2 regions of the Streptomyces sp. NPDC057271 genome follow, and region 1 is predicted to be linked to the other one. Evidence: riboswitches for the same ligand, from Rfam matches in the RefSeq annotation. Region 1 holds a riboswitch; the other holds the start of a gene.
What was found. Region 1 has a riboswitch for glycine ahead of gcvT (glycine cleavage system aminomethyltransferase GcvT). Riboswitches for the same ligand answer to the same signal wherever they lie in the genome.
Positions count from the first base shown of each region.

Region 2: another riboswitch for glycine. It lies ahead of gcvP (aminomethyl-transferring glycine dehydrogenase); the one in region 1 lies ahead of gcvT (glycine cleavage system aminomethyltransferase GcvT).

Region 1 covers NZ_JBHUYJ010000046.1:24,677-32,484, forward strand. The annotation lists gene ACFUJR_RS21670 (ABC transporter substrate-binding protein) at 1-1,418, opposite strand, end outside; gene ACFUJR_RS21675 (ABC transporter permease) at 1,547-2,551, opposite strand; gene ACFUJR_RS21680 (enhanced serine sensitivity protein SseB C-terminal domain-containing protein) at 2,862-3,674, opposite strand; gene ACFUJR_RS21685 (enhanced serine sensitivity protein SseB) at 3,715-4,455, opposite strand; gene ACFUJR_RS21690 (AAA family ATPase) at 4,548-5,219, opposite strand; glycine riboswitch at 5,359-5,461, shown strand; gene gcvT (glycine cleavage system aminomethyltransferase GcvT) at 5,624-6,802, shown strand; gene gcvH (glycine cleavage system protein GcvH) at 6,880-7,260, shown strand; gene glyA (serine hydroxymethyltransferase) at 7,281-7,808, shown strand, end outside.
Region 2 covers NZ_JBHUYJ010000077.1:6,033-13,840, forward strand. The annotation lists gene ACFUJR_RS28110 (FHA domain-containing protein) at 1-616, shown strand, start outside; gene ACFUJR_RS28115 (MerR family transcriptional regulator) at 646-1,389, shown strand; gene ACFUJR_RS28120 (bifunctional nuclease family protein) at 1,443-1,916, shown strand; gene ACFUJR_RS28125 (MerR family transcriptional regulator) at 2,097-2,753, shown strand; gene ACFUJR_RS28130 (DNA polymerase IV) at 2,870-4,264, shown strand; gene ACFUJR_RS28135 (PRC-barrel domain-containing protein) at 4,436-4,804, opposite strand; glycine riboswitch at 4,919-5,017, shown strand; gene gcvP (aminomethyl-transferring glycine dehydrogenase) at 5,197-7,808, shown strand, end outside.

The DNA.
Region 1 (7,808 bases):
TTCTCCTTGACCACCTTCGGCGAACCGATGATGCCGGAGGTCTGGGCGCCGTCGAACTGGTCGATCTGGGCGTCGATGCCGACGGCCTTCAGCGACTGCTGCAGGGACTCGGCGGTGGCGATCTCGATCGGCTTGTTGTTGCGGACCGCGATGGTGGTCTTGAAGCCGTTCGGCTTACCGCACTTCGCCAGCGCCTCCTTGGCCTTCGCGACGTCCGCCTTGCCGGCCAGCTTGCCGTACGGGTCGGCCTTCGGGTCGGCACCCTTGATCGCCGGGGGCAGCATGTTGGAGGCGATGTCGCCACCGGCCTGCGGGCCACCACGGGCGGTCTGGAGGGACTTGGAGTCGGCCGCGTAGATGATCGCCTTGCGGCACTCGACGTTGTCGATGACCGTCTGCGGGAAGACCGCGTAGCGGATGAAGCCGGTCTGCGGGTTGTCCGCGTTGCCCTTGTGCTGCTGGAGCACCTTGGCACGGGCCGCCGCGCCGACGCCGGTGGCGTTGAGGTCGAGGTCGTACTCGCCCTCGATCAGGCGGTTGTCCATGTCGTCGGCGTTGGTGGTGAACGTGACGCTGATCTTGTCCGGCAGGGCCTTGCGGACGGTGTCCGTCTTGGCGTCCCACTTGTCGTTGCGGACGAGCAGCATCGACTTGTTGGGGGTGTACTCCTGCCACTTGTACGGGCCGGAGGAGAACGGCTTCAGGCCGTACTTGGCCTTGGTGTCCTTGTCCTGGCGGACCGGGGAGGCGGCGGGCATGGCCAGCATCTGCAGGAAGTCACCGTTGGCGACCGGCAGCTTGAAGATGATGGTCTTGTCGTCCGGGGTCTCGATCGCCTTCAGGCCGAGCTTGTCCGCGGAGGTGTCCTTGTAGGGGCCCTTGTACTCGCCCTTGGGGTCGAGGACCTGCTGGAGGTAGATCGGACCGCCGGAGATGACGTCCTGGGCCCAGATGCGCTCGATGCCGTACTTGATGTCCTTGGAGGTGATCGGCTTGCCGTCCTCCCAGGCCACCCCGTCCTTCAGCGTGAAGGTGTAGGTGAGGCCGTCGGGCGAGACCGTGCCGGCGTCGGTGGCGAGGTCGGGGACCAGCTCGGTGGAGGCGGCGCCCGGCTCGGCCTTGAAGGTGACCAGCTGACGCGCGTAGTAGCGGGAGAAGTCCCACATGAAGCCGTAGTAGCCGCGCTGCGGGTCCCACGAGTCGGCCTCCTGCGAGCCGATGAACTTCAGCTCGCCGCCCTTCTTGTCCGAGGGGTTGGCGACCTTGTTCACGGCGGCGTTGAAGCCGGCCGCACCGGTCTTGCCCTTGTCGCCACCGTCGCCGCTGCCGCCGCCACAGGCGGTGGTGACGACCATCGTGGCCGCGGCGAGCAGCGCACCGGCGGCGATTCTGCGCCGCGAAGAGCTGTTCAGAGTCATGGTCTCGCAACCTCCGGAATAGTGGCGGCCGTCGAAACGGTCCGCCGGTCTTGACTGCCTCCTGTCAACAGCGGCAGGGGCGGGGTCTGTACGGGCGTGCGGGCGGTCGTCGGGGCCGAGCGGGATGCTCAGCGGGCGCCCTTCGGGTCGAGCGCGTCCCGCACGCCGTCGCCGAAGAGGTTGAACGCCAGGACGGTGATGAAGATCGCCAGGCCGGGGAAGATCATGAACAGCGGATCCGCCTCGTAGGTGTTGACGGCCTTCGACAGCATCTGCCCCCAGGAAGCGGTGGGAGGCTTCACACCCGCGCCGAGGAAGCTGAGCGCGGCCTCGGTGAGGATGTTGGTGGGGATCATGAGGGTCGCGTAGACCGTGATCGGGGCGATCAGGTTCGGCAGCAGCTCCCGGCGCAGGATGTAGAGCCGGCCGGCGCCCAGGCTGCGGGCGGCCTCCACGTACTCGCGCTCGCGCAGCGAGAGGGTCTGGCCGCGGACGATGCGGCCGACGTACGGCCAGCCGAAGAAGCCGATCACGACCACCAGGGCGCCGATGCGCACGCCCGAACCCTCGATCCCGAGCAGCTCGTTGGGGAGCACGGAGACCAGGGCGATGGTGAAGAGCAGCTGCGGGAAGGCGAGCATGACGTCCATGACGCGGCTGAGCGCCGCGTCGACCCAGCCGCCGAAGTAGCCCGCGACGATGCCGAGGATCGTGCCGAGGACGACGGCGAAGACCGCCGCGAGGAAGGCGACGAGCAGGGAGATGCGGGCGCCGTAGACGATGCGGCTGAAGACGTCACGGCCGTTGACCGGCTCGACTCCGAGCAGGAAGTCGGAGGAGATGCCGCCGTAGGAGCCGATCGGGGTGCCGAAGAGCGGGTCGATCTGGTCCTCGTGGAACTCGTCCGGCGGGTGGCCGAGGAGACCCACGATGAGCGGTGCGCAGACGGCGACCAGGATCAGGAACAGCACGATCGCGCCGCCCGCGAGGGCGACCTTGTCCCGCTTCAGCCGCATCCAGGCGATCTGCCAGGGAGAACGTCCCTCGATCGTCTTGCCCGGCGGCGCGTCGGGCACGGCGTCGACGGCGGTGGTCGCGTCGACCACGTCCGTCTCGTGCAGTGGTGCCGTCATCGTGGTCAGGACCCCTCTCGGCCGCCGGTAGCCGGCCCTTGCCCGCCGCGGGTAGCGGCTTGGTGGAACAACTGCGGGACAGCGGCCAGGAGGCCGAACGCCCGGTGTTCCGGGGAGTCTTCAATGGGTTCGCGATCACCCGCCAGACCTCACGGTGAATGTTTGCTCAACCGTGATGCGGTTCGTTGCCTTCCGTTATCCGGACGGTGGAATCACGTCAGCGGACCATCTCGCCCGCTATTCGGCCAGAACGGACATGTGACCCAACTCCTGTGATGCAGGAGCCAATTGGGGTGACGGAAGGTACGAATCAGTACGTGCGGGGTGCGGTGGGGGTCCCTCCGGCGAAGCCGGGGGGAGGATAGCCGTAGCCAGGCGCGGGCGGCGCGGGGGCGGCGTGCGCGTCGCGGTCGTAGAACGGCCGCGCGTTGGCCCGCAGCCACATCGCGACGGGGTCGTACGCGTCGGACATCGCGACCGTCGAGACGGGCAGCCCGTCGGGTACGGCGGAGATCGACTGGCGCATCATCGCCCGTACCGACTCGACGGCGGCGGCGGAGGTGTCGTAGAGGTCGAGACCGATGGCGAGGTACGGAGATCCCACCGACGGCTGCACCCAGGCGCGGCGCAGCGCCCGGACGGCCGGGGCGCGATGGGCGTTCTGGGTCAGAAGGGCGTAGAACTGGGGGATTTCCAGCGCGGGTTCCGAGAGCCGCAGCGGTCCGGCCGGCATCCGGTCGAGACCGGTGGCGATCCGGCGGAGGTCGGGCCAGGGGATGCCGACGCCGCCGCCCGCGTCATGCGGATTGAGCCAGATTCCCCAGCGGTCCGGGTAGAGCGCGCGGGCGATCTCCCGGCCGGTGACGACCTCGTGGGCGCGGTTCCAGCCGGAGGCGGCGAGCTCCTGGGCGGAGGTGACGCACGGGGCGTACCCGAAGCCGTCGACCTCCATGTTCCCGTACTGGGCCTCGGGCGCGCCGGGCGTGCCCTGCCAGAGCAGCATCCAGACGCTGCCGTCGGCGAGGGCGTGCAGCAGCTCCTCGTACGCGTCGTAGCGCCCGGGTGCCACCTGGCGCAGCATGTGCTCGACCTTCCCGGCCGCACCGGTGCCTGACGCGCTCACCCTGGTTCCCGCCCCTCTTCCGTCCACCGCACCAGCTTAGTTACAGGGAGGCCCGCTGATAGAAGGGGCGCACCCGCTCCAGCATCCAGTCGCCGACCGGGTCCTGCGCGACGTCGAGCAGGATGAGATTGACGGGCCAGGCGACCTCGATCCGGCCGAGCGCGCGGCCGAGGGCGTCGAGCGGGGCGTTCCGGTCGACGCCCTCCCAGGCGGCGAGCTCGACACCGACGAAGAGCGCCGGCTCGGTGCCCTCGACGCTGGCCAGGGCGCGGCGGGCGGAGACCACGACGCCGGTGGCCTCGAACTCGGCGGCGGCGACGGAGAGGAAGTCGACGGGGTCGTCCTGCCAGTCGGGCTCGAAGAGCCTGACCCTGCCGCCGCTGGCGGGGCCGTCCAGCGGGGTGCGGCCGACGCGGCAGAGCTCGGCGACGGCGGGCGGCGGCAGCGGGGCTCCGACCGTGCCCCCGGGGTTCACGGCGATGCCGAGCTGCGGGGGCAGACCGCGGGCGAATTCTCGGGCGGGCGCGACGGTGAAGGACATGTGGCTGCCGACACAGGCGAGGAACTGCTGCTCGGAGCTGAAGACGGGGACGTACGGGAGTCCGTCGATCTCCAGCGTGGGCAGGTCGAGGTCCCGGCTCTCGGGGCTGCCGCCGTTGGGCAGCGGCACCCAGACGGGGCTCCGGCCGAGCACCTCCACGAGCCTTCCTCCGGCGGAGGCGTTGCCGAGCGAGGCCGCGAGGACCTCTTCGAGCTCGTTGCCCGGCCACGTAACGTCCACGGTTCCCGTTTCCCCTTCTCGCGTCGCCCTGGTCACGACGCCCTCGGGGCAGAACCCTAACGCCGCTCTGATGCCGTCGTGGCCAAAAGTACTCAGTGGGCGGCGCGGAAGGCGATCGAGCGCAGAGCGCCCGCGGCGTCCCGGTCGAGCAGGGTCGCCGAGGCGCAGCCGCGGGGCAGGCGGCCCGACTCGACCGAGCCGATCATCCGGCCGACGGCCCGGCGGTGACGGGCGAAGGCGTACCCGGAGACGCCGCGGCCGCGCTCGCGCTGTCCCTCGCGGGCGGTGTCGGGGGTGACGTCGAGCAGGATCAGATGGAGGGCGCGGCCGCGCCGGCGGGCCTCGCGGGCCAGCCAGTTCCGCACCCAGGACTGCGTCCCGCAGTCGTGGACGACGAGACTCCGCCCCGAGCGCAGCGCCTGCCACAGCCCGGCGTAGTGGGCGATCCGGGCCAGCGGGCGGTAGACCGCGTACGGCAGGAAGCCGGGCAGCCGGGCCTCCCAGCGCTCGCGGGCGTCCTGGGAGTCGATGCCGAGACCCTGGGCCGCACGCCGCATCAGGGTCGACTTGCCGCTTCCGGGCAGCCCGGAGACGACCACGAGGTCCCCCGCGGCGAAGGCGAGGGTCCGGGGACTTCGGCCACCGCGCTCGCGCAGGTCCCGTAGCAGGGGCGCGGCGAAGCGGCGCCTTCGCGTCCTGGCGCGGGCACGCGGGGCCGGTATCCCCGTGCCCGTCGCGTAGGCGCCGCTGTGCTGGAACGTCATCTTCTCTCCCCCTGTCGGGTCCGGGAGACCCTTCCCCACAAAGTGTAAAGAAGGGGTAATGAGGCACAAGCGATTTGCCGATCGGACCCCGCATGCAATGATGTGCGCGCCAAGCGCACACAACCGCATACCGGCCGCTCGAATCCGCGCGGGAGAGTCCCGGAACCACCACGGTGGGCCCCGGGCGCCGAAGGAGCAAGACCCTCCCTTGAATCTCTCAGGCCCCGTACCGCGTGGATGAGGCAGATCTGAAAAGCGGGACGCCTCCGGCGTTCCCACCCAAGGTGCAAGCCGAACTCTCGGAGACGAGATGCCCTCGGTGAACCTCTCAGGTTCCATGACAGATGGGGAGGATGTCCTCGCCCGTCATGATTTTTCTGCCCTGGGACCCGGGAGCCACACCCATGAGCACGTCTGCACCCCGTCCAACCCCCCACCCGTCGCCCGCCACCGCCCCGGACGAAGGCGCTGCGCGCCGCACTCCCCTCCTGGCCCTGCATCGCTCCCTGGGCGCGACCATGACCGACTTCGCCGGCTGGGACATGCCGCTGCGCTACGGCAGCGAACGTGACGAGCACAACGCCGTCCGCACCAAGGCGGGCCTCTTCGACCTCTCCCACATGGGCGAGATCACCGTCACCGGTCCGCAGGCCGTCGAACTCCTCGACTTCGCCCTGGTCGGCAACATCTCCACGGTCGGCGTGGGCCGCGCCCGCTACACGATGATCTGCCAGGAGGACGGCGGCATCCTCGACGACCTGATCGTGTACCGGCTCCGGGAGCAGGAGTACATGGTCGTCGCCAACGCGTCCAACGCGCAGATCGTCCTCGACGCGCTGACCGAGCGCGCGGCCGGATTCGACGCCGAGGTGCGCGACGACCGGGACGCGTACGCCCTGCTGGCCGTCCAGGGCCCGGAGTCCCCCGGCATCCTGAAGTCGCTCACCGACGCCGACCTGGACGGCCTGAAGTACTACGCCGGCCTCCCGGGCACGGTCGCCGGGGTCCCCGCGCTGATCGCCCGTACCGGCTACACCGGCGAGGACGGCTTCGAGCTGTTCCTGAAACCGGAGCACGCCGAGGGCGTCTGGAAGGCGCTGACCGAGGCGGGAGCCCCGGTCGGCCTGATCCCGTGCGGCCTCTCCTGCCGTGACACGCTCCGCCTGGAGGCGGGCATGCCGCTGTACGGACACGAGCTGACGACCTCGCTCACCCCGTTCGACGCGGGCCTCGGCCGGGTCGTGAAGTTCGAGAAGACGACCAACGAGGGCCGCTTCGTCGGCCGCGAGGCGCTCGAGAAGGCCGCCGAGCGGGCCAAGGCCGCCCCGCCGCGCAAGCTGGTCGGCCTCATCGCCGAAGGCCGCCGCGTCCCGCGCGCCGGCTTCTCCGTCGTCGCGGCCGGCGAGGTCGTCGGCGAGGTCACCTCCGGCGCCCCGTCGCCCACCCTCGGAAAGCCGATCGCCATGGCGTACGTGGACGCGGCGCACGCCGAGCCCGGCACGCAGGGTGTAGGTGTGGACATCCGCGGCACCCACGAGCCGTACGAGGTCGTGGCGCTGCCCTTCTACAAGCGCCAGAAGTGACGCATCCGTCTCGCTCCGCGTCTCACCCCGCAAGACCCACGTTCATCAGCACTCGTCCGATCCAGGAGAATCAGGTCATGAGCAACCCCCAGCAGCTGCGCTACACCAAGGAGCACGAGTGGCTGTCGGCCGCCGAGGACGGCGTCGCGACGGTCGGCATCACGGAGTTCGCGGCCAACGCGCTCGGTGACGTCGTCTACGCCCAGCTCCCGGAGGTCGGCGACACGGTGACCGCGGGCGAGACCTGCGGCGAGCTGGAGTCGACCAAGTCCGTCAGCGACCTGTACTCCCCGGTCACCGGTGAGGTCGTGGCGGCCAACCAGGACGTGGTGGACGACCCGTCGCTGGTGAACACCGCTCCGTTCGAGGGTGGCTGGCTGTTCAAGGTGCGCGTCACCGGAGAGCCGGACGACCTGCTGACCGCCGACGCGTACGCCGAGTTCTCCGCCGGGAACTGAGACCCCTTAGGGATCGATTCATGTCTGTGCTGAACACCCCTCTCCACGAGCTGGACCCGGAAGTCGCCGCCACGGTCGACGCCGAGCTCCACCGCCAGCAGTCCACCCTCGAGATGATCGCCTCGGAGAACTTCGCTCCGCTGTCGGTCATGGAGGCCCAGGGCTCGGTCCTCACCAACAAGTACGCCGAGGGCTACCCGGGCCGCCGCTACTACGGCGGCTGTGAGCACGTCGACGTGGCCGAGCAGATCGCCATCGACCGGATCAAGGACCTGTTCGGCGCCGAGTACGCGAACGTCCAGCCGCACTCCGGCGCGTCCGCGAACCAGGCCGCGCTCTTCGCGATGGCCCAGCCCGGCGACACGATCCTCGGTCTGGACCTGGCCCACGGCGGTCACCTGACCCACGGCATGCGCCTGAACTTCTCGGGCAAGCAGTTCAACGTGGTCGCGTACCACGTGGACGACGCCGGCCTGGTCGACATGGCCGAGGTCGAGCGGCTGGCCAAGGAGCACCGCCCCAAGGTGATCATCGCGGGCTGGTCCGCC
Region 2 (7,808 bases), on a different contig from region 1:
AACCTCAGGTACGGGTGGAGGGTTCACCCCCGACCCGTATGCGACACAGACCTCCGCGGGTCAGCCGCGGCAGGAGGACGCGTCCATGCCGGTGTGTACGAGGTGCGGTCACCGCAATGCCGCGGACAGCCGTTTCTGCTCCCACTGCGGTACGCCGCTGCGGGGCGGTGCGCCCGCGGAGCGCGCGTCCGAGACGACGTCGACGATCTCGATCTCCGGCCTCGAGGCGTACGACTCCGAGGTCACCGGCCAGACGGCCATGCCGTCCCTCTCGCCCGAGGCGCTGGCGGCCGTCGAGGCGCTGCCGGCCGGATCGGCGCTCCTCGTCGTGCGCCGCGGCCCGAACTCGGGCAGCCGTTTCCTTCTGGACAGCGAGCTGACCACGGCCGGCCGTCACCCGCAGAGCGACATCTTCCTCGACGACGTCACCGTGTCGCGGCGCCATGTGGAGTTCCGGCGGGCGCAGGACGGCAGCTTCACGGTCGCCGACGTCGGCAGCCTCAACGGTACGTACGTCAACCGTGAGCCGATCGACTCGGCGGTTCTGTCCAACGGCGACGAGGTGCAGATCGGCAAGTACCGGCTGGTCTTCTACTCGAGCCAGCGAGGCATGTGACGCCTCGGGGAAGACTTCAGGGAAGGTCCATGCTGCGAACACCGACGGGCGGTGCCGGTCACGGCACCGCCACAGCGGGCGACCGGCTGGTGAGCATCGGGACGGTGCTGAACCAGCTGCGTGACGAGTTTCCCGAAGTGACCATCTCGAAGATCCGGTTCCTGGAGGCCGAGGGGCTCGTCGAGCCCCGGCGGACGGCCTCCGGGTACCGGAAGTTCAGCCCGCAGGACGTGGAGCGGCTCGCCCAGATCCTGCGGATGCAGCGCGATCACTATCTTCCGCTGAAGGTCATCCGGGAGCATCTCGACGCTCTCGCCCGGGGCGAGCAGATCCGGCTTCCCTCCTCCGGCCCCCGGCTCGACCTGATCGACGGCGCGTGGGAGGCGGAGGGCGACCGCCCGACCGCGGCGCGCGTGGGGCGGGCCGAGCTGCTGGCCGCCGCCGAGGTGACCGAGGGGGAACTCGCGGAGTGGGAGTCGTACGGACTCATCATCGCGGGACCCGAGGGCGGCTACGACGCCGAGGCGGTCACCGTCGCCCGGCTCGTCGCGGATCTGGGGAGATTCGGTCTGGAACCGCGGCATCTCCGGGCGGTCAAGGCGGCCGCCGACCGGGAGGCCGGGCTGGTCGAACAGGTGGTGGCGCCACTGCGTCGGCACCGTAACCCGCAGACCAGGGCCCATGCGGAGGCCACCGCGAAGGAACTCGCCGGACTCTCCGTACGGCTTCACGCGGCACTGGTCCAGACCGCGCTCGGGCTTCGGTTGCAGTGATCTTGTGGGGGCCCGACTACCCAAACCGGCCGGGCACGTCCTAGGGTTGCTGTGTGAACGAGCTCGACGTTGTGGGTGTCCGGGTGGAAATGCCCTCCAACCAACCGATCGTGCTCCTGCGTGAAGTGGGAGGCGATCGGTACCTCCCCATCTGGATCGGACCGGGTGAGGCGACCGCGATCGCCTTCGCCCAGCAGGGCATGGCCCCTGCCAGGCCGCTGACGCATGACCTCTTCAAGGACGTCCTTGAAGCCGTGGGCCAGGAGCTCACCGAGGTCCGCATCACCGATCTCCGTGAAGGTGTCTTCTACGCGGAGCTGGTCTTCGCCAGCGGCGTCGAGGTGAGCGCCAGGCCGTCCGACGCGATAGCGCTGGCCCTGCGCACCGGAACGCCGATCTTCGGCAGTGACGGCGTGCTGGACGACGCCGGTATCGCGATTCCGGACGAGCAGGAGGACGAGGTGGAGAAGTTCCGCGAGTTCCTCGACCAGATCTCGCCCGAGGATTTCGGGTCCAGCAGCCAGTGAGGTCCGGCCGCTGTTCACGGGGTGCCGTCAGGACATTCGGATAGCCTTTCCCCGGAGAGGGGCACGAGAAACCACTCTCAGGGTGATTATCACTCGGCGTGCCGAGTGTGGCGATCGTTGACGCACCCCGAGCGACTGCCTACCTTCGTGTGGGCAGGTCAAGGACGGAGGGTCGGCGTGATGAGCAGCGGCGACGGCACGGCAGGGGGCTCCCTCGGGCGCGCGCCCGGGGAGAGCGGTCCGTATCCGCTTCACGGCAGTGTGGGCGACTTCGGGGCGGACACGGGCGCGGGCGTGGGGGCGGCGTCGAACGCCGATTCCGACGAGGCGGCGGCCGGTACGGACACGGTGGGATACCGCGGTCCGACGGCCTGCGCGGCGGCGGGGATCACCTACCGCCAGCTGGACTACTGGGCACGCACCGGGCTCGTCGAGCCGAGCGTGCGGCCGGCGTACGGATCCGGGACGCAGCGGCTCTACAGCTTCCGCGACGTCGTCGTACTCAAGATCGTCAAGCGTTTCCTGGACACCGGGGTGGCGCTGCAGAACATCCGGGCCGCCGTCCAGCATCTGCGGGCCCGTGGCTTCCGCGATCTGGAGCGGATGACGCTGATGAGCGACGGGGCGACGGTCTACGAGTGCTCCTCGCCCGACGAGGTCGTGGACCTGCTCCAGGGCGGTCAGGGCGTCTTCGGGATCGCGGTCGGCGTGGTCTGGCGCGATGTGGAGGCGGCGCTCTCCCAGCTGCACGGGGAGCGGATCGACACCGGCGAGACCCTGATCGGTCACAACCCCGGCGACGAGCTCGCGCGCCGGCGGCGGGACCGGGCGGTCTGAGGCGAGGCCGGTCCGAGACGATCGCCCCGGACCGGCTCGGTCGTCGCTCTTCCGGCTGTGGCGCGTCCGTACGTGCGTGCGGTCGATTGTCAGTGGCGTAGGGCAGCATCGGACATGTGAGAGCCGCGCCGACGATTCTGCATCTCGACATGGATGCCTTCTTCGCCGCCGCCGAGCAGGCGGCGAAGCCCAGTCTGCGCGGAAAGCCGGTGGTCGTGGGCGGTCTCGGCCCGCGCGGGGTCGTGGCGACCGCCTCGTACGAGGCTCGGCGCTTCGGCGTGCACTCCGCGATGCCGATGGCCCAGGCGCGGCGGCTGGCGCCCAACGCGGCCTATCTCGTGCCGCGCTTCGGTTTCTACCGCTCGATCAGCGAGCAGGTCATGGAGCTGCTCGGGCGGCTGTCGCCGCTCGTCGAGCCGCTGAGCCTGGACGAGGCCTTCGTGGACCTGGAGGCCGGTGGCGTGGCCGACGACCGCGCGAGCGCCCTGGAGGCCGGTGAGCGGCTGCGCAGGGACATTCTGGCCACCACGGGGCTGACGGGGTCCGTGGGGCTCGCGGGGTCGAAGATGCTCGCCAAGATCGCCTCGGAGGAGGCGAAGCCGGACGGGCTGGTGCTCATGGACCCGGGGACCGAGCGGGAGCTGCTGGGGCCGAAGTCGGTGCGGATCCTGCCGGGGGTCGGGCCGGCCACGGGGGAGCATCTGCGGCGGGCCGGGATGACCACGGTGTCCGACCTCGTGGAGGCGGGTGAGGACGAGCTTGTACGGCTGCTGGGGCGGGCGCACGGGACCTCCCTGTACCGAATGGCCCAGGGGTACGACGATCGGCCCGTGGTGGCCGAGAGGGACGCGAAGTCCGTGTCGGTCGAGGACACCTTCGACGTGGACCTGCACGACCGGGTACGCATCCGGATCGAGGTGGAGCGGCTTGCCGAGCGGTGCGTGGGGCGGCTGCGGGCGTCGGGGCACTCGGGCCGCACGATCGTGCTGAAGGTCCGGCGGTTCGACTTCTCGACGCTGACGCGCTCGGAGACGCTGCGGGGGCCCACGGACGACCCGCTCGTGGTGCGCGAGGCCGCCGGGCGGCTCCTCGAGGGCGTGGACACCACGGGCGGCGTGCGGCTGCTCGGCGTGGGGGTGAGCGGCCTCGCCGACTACACGCAGGAGGATCTCTTCGCCCAGGCGGCGGAGCTGGCGGGGGAAGCGGGGGGCCTGGCGGCCCCGGGGGGCGGGGTGGAGGACATGCCGGTGCCCGCGGCGGCTCCCGAGCCGGAGGAGCCGCAGCCCCCGCAGCCCACCGAGCGGAGATGGGCGCCCGGGAACGACGTACGGCATGCCGTGTACGGGGCCGGGTGGGTGCAGGGGAGCGGGGTCGGGCGCGTCACCGTGCGCTTCGAGGAGCCGCAGTCGCCGCCGGGGCGGGTGCGGACGTTTCTCGTCGACGATCCGGAACTGGAGCCGGGCGAGCCGCTGCCGCTGGTGGGGGACGCCGGAGACGGAGCGGCGGCGTAGGCGTGCGCCCGGCCTTCGGGCGGGCTTTCGTCGCCGCCCGCACCAGCCGTGCGGACGACTTGGCCGGCATGCGGGTCTTCCCGTGGAGGGGTGCTGCGCCGCCGGCGGCGCAGGCGCGGTGGAGGGCCGACGGCTACCGGGCCGCTTGCCTGGTCCCGGGCGGTGCGGGCGTCAGGCGTCCTCCTGGCCCGCCAGGCGTCCGAAGTCGTGGTCCATCGGGGGCGGGGGCGGGAGGGCCAGGCTGTAGTGGCGGTAGAGCTGGAGTTCCTGATCGGGGGAGAGGTGGCGGCCCACGCCGAAGTCCGGCGCGTCCTTGATCAGGGCGCGTTCGTACGGGATGTGGAGGCCGTCCTCGACCAGTTCGCTCGGCTCCAGCGGGACGAACGCGTCCCGGCTGAAGAGTCCCGTGCGGACCGCTGCCCACTCGGGGACTCCCGTCGCGTCGTCCAGGTACACCTCGTCCACGGTGCCGATCTTGTGTCCGTTGCGGTCGTACGCCTTGCGGCCGATCAGGCTGCGCGGATCGATGTCGGTCTGCACGGTCCCTCCAACAGGTCGCAACTGCTCTACAAGGACTACGAAAGTGCACATCTGGGATGTCGGCCACTTGAGCGACGGGTCCGGGAACCGCGCTGGTAGGCTGGCTGTGGCTGTCGACACCGTGCGGGAGAGTCCTCCGGAGAAACCTTTCGGAGGCGCCGAAGGAGCAAATCCTCCCCGGAATCTCTCAGGCACCTGTACCGCACGGGCGAGGTCACTCTGGAAAGCAGAGCGGAAGTCCGACGGCATTCGCTCTCACCGACGGTGAAAACCGGCGCGCCCCTTCGGCATGCCGGTGAAGCTCTCAGGTTGAGATGACAGAGGGGGAGGCCGTCCGGGCACCCGCGCCGTGGTGCCCCTCGAAGGTCGTGAAGACCAGGAGGCCTCCGTACATGACCGCCCACCGCATTCCGCTCTCCGAGCTCGAACAGGGCATCCCGTTCGAGCAGCGGCACATCGGGCCCGACGCCGAAGCACGGGCCAAGATGCTCGCGCAGGTCGGCTACGGCTCCCTCGACGAACTCACTGCCGCCGCCGTGCCGGACGTGATCAAGAACGCCGAGGCGCTCGGTCTGCCCGCCGCCCGCACCGAGGCCGAGGTCCTCGCGGAGCTGCGTGAGCTCGCCGACCGCAACCAGGTCCTCGCCCCGATGATCGGCCTGGGCTACTACGGCACCTTCACCCCGCCGGTGATCCTCCGCAACGTCATGGAGAACCCGGCCTGGTACACGGCGTACACGCCCTACCAGCCGGAGATCTCGCAGGGCCGCCTGGAGGCGCTGCTCAACTTCCAGACGATGGTCGCCGACCTCACCGGTCTGCCCACCTCCGGCGCCTCCCTCCTCGACGAGGGCACCGCGGCCGCCGAGGCCATGGCGCTCTCCCGCCGTGTCGGCAAGGTCAAGAACGGTGTCTTCCTCATCGACGCGGACGCCCTGCCGCAGACCATCGCGGTCATCGAGACGCGCGCCGAGCCGACCGGTGTCGAGGTCGTCGTCGCGGACCTGTCCGACGGCATCCCCGCCGAGATCGCCGAGCGCGGCGTCTTCGGCGTGCTCATCCAGTACCCCGGCGCCTCCGGTGCCGTGCGCGACATCAAGCCGCTCGTCGACGCGGCCCACGAGCTCGGCGCGATCGTCACCGTCGCCGCCGACCTGCTCGCGCTGACCCTGCTCACCTCGCCCGGTGCGCTCGGCGCGGACATCGCCGTCGGCACCACCCAGCGCTTCGGCGTCCCGATGGGCTTCGGCGGCCCGCACGCCGGCTACATGGCCGTCCAGGACAAGCACGCCCGCTCGCTGCCCGGCCGCCTCGTCGGTGTCTCCGTCGACGCCGACGGCAACAGGGCGTACCGGCTGGCGCTGCAGACCCGCGAGCAGCACATCCGCCGTGAGAAGGCCACCAGTAACATCTGCACCGCGCAGGTGCTGCTCGCCGTCATGGCCGGCATGTACGCCGTCTACCACGGCCCCGACGGCCTCAAGGGCATCGCCCTGCGGACGCACCGGTACGCGGCCATCCTCGCCGCGGGCCTGAAGGCCGGTGGCGTCGACATCGTCCACGGAAGCTTCTTCGACACCGTCACCGTCCGCGTGCCCGGCAAGGCCGCCGAGACCGTCGCCGCCGCCCGCGAGGCCGGCGTCAACCTGTACCTCGTCGACGCCGACCACGTCTCGGTCTCCTGCGACGAGACCACCGGCCGGGCCCAGCTCGACGCCGTGTGGAGCGCCTTCGGTGTCGTCGCCGACATCGAGGCCCTGGACGCCGCCACCGAGGACGCGCTGCCCGCCGGGGTGCTCCGCTCCGACGCGTACCTGACCCACCCGGTCTTCCACGCGCACCGCTCCGAGACGTCGATGCTGCGCTACCTGCGCAAGCTCGCCGACCGCGACTACGCGCTGGACCGCGGCATGATCCCGCTCGGCTCCTGCACCATGAAGCTGAACGCGACCACCGAGATGGAGCCCGTGACCTGGCCGGAGTTCGGCCAGATCCACCCCTTCGCCCCGGTCGAGCAGGCGCAGGGCTACCTCACGCTCATCACCGAGCTGGAGGAGCGTCTCGCCGAGGTCACCGGCTACGACAAGGTATCGATCCAGCCCAACGCCGGTTCGCAGGGCGAACTGGCCGGTCTGCTGGCCGTCCGCGCCTACCACCGCGCCAACGGCGACGAGCAGCGCACCGTCTGCCTGATCCCGTCCTCCGCGCACGGCACCAACGCCGCCTCCGCGGTGATGGCCGGTATGAAGGTCGTGGTCGTCAGGACCGCCGACGACGGCGAGGTCGACGTCGCGGACCTGCGCGCCAAGATCGAGCAGTACCGCGACGAGCTGTCCGTGCTGATGATCACCTACCCGTCCACGCACGGTGTGTTCGAGGAGCACGTCGCCGACATCTGCGCCGAGGTGCACGAGGTCGGCGGCCAGGTGTACGTCGACGGCGCCAACCTCAACGCGCTGGTGGGTCTGGCCAAGCCGGGCAAGTTCGGCGGCGACGTCTCGCACCTGAACCTGCACAAGACCTTCTGCATCCCGCACGGCGGCGGTGGCCCGGGCGTCGGTCCGGTCGGTGTGCGCGCGCACCTCGCGCCGTACCTCCCGAACCACCCGCTGCAGCCGACCGCGGGTCCGGAGACGGGCGTCGGCCCGATCTCGGCCGCTCCGTGGGGCTCGGCGGGCATCCTGCCGATCTCCTGGTCGTACGTGCGTCTGATGGGTGGCGAGGGCCTCAAGCGCGCCACGCAGGTGGCCGTCCTCGCGGCGAACTACATCGCCAAGCGTCTTGAGCCGCACTACCCGGTGCTCTACACCGGTCCCGCCGGGCTCGTCGCCCACGAGTGCATCGTCGACCTGCGTCCGCTCTCCAAGGCGACCGGTGTCAGCGTCGACGACATCGCCAAGCGCCTGATCGACTACGGCTTCCACGCGCCGACGATGTCGTTCCCGGTGGCCGGCACCCTGATGATCGAGCCGACCGAGTCCGAGGACCTGACCGAACTCGACCG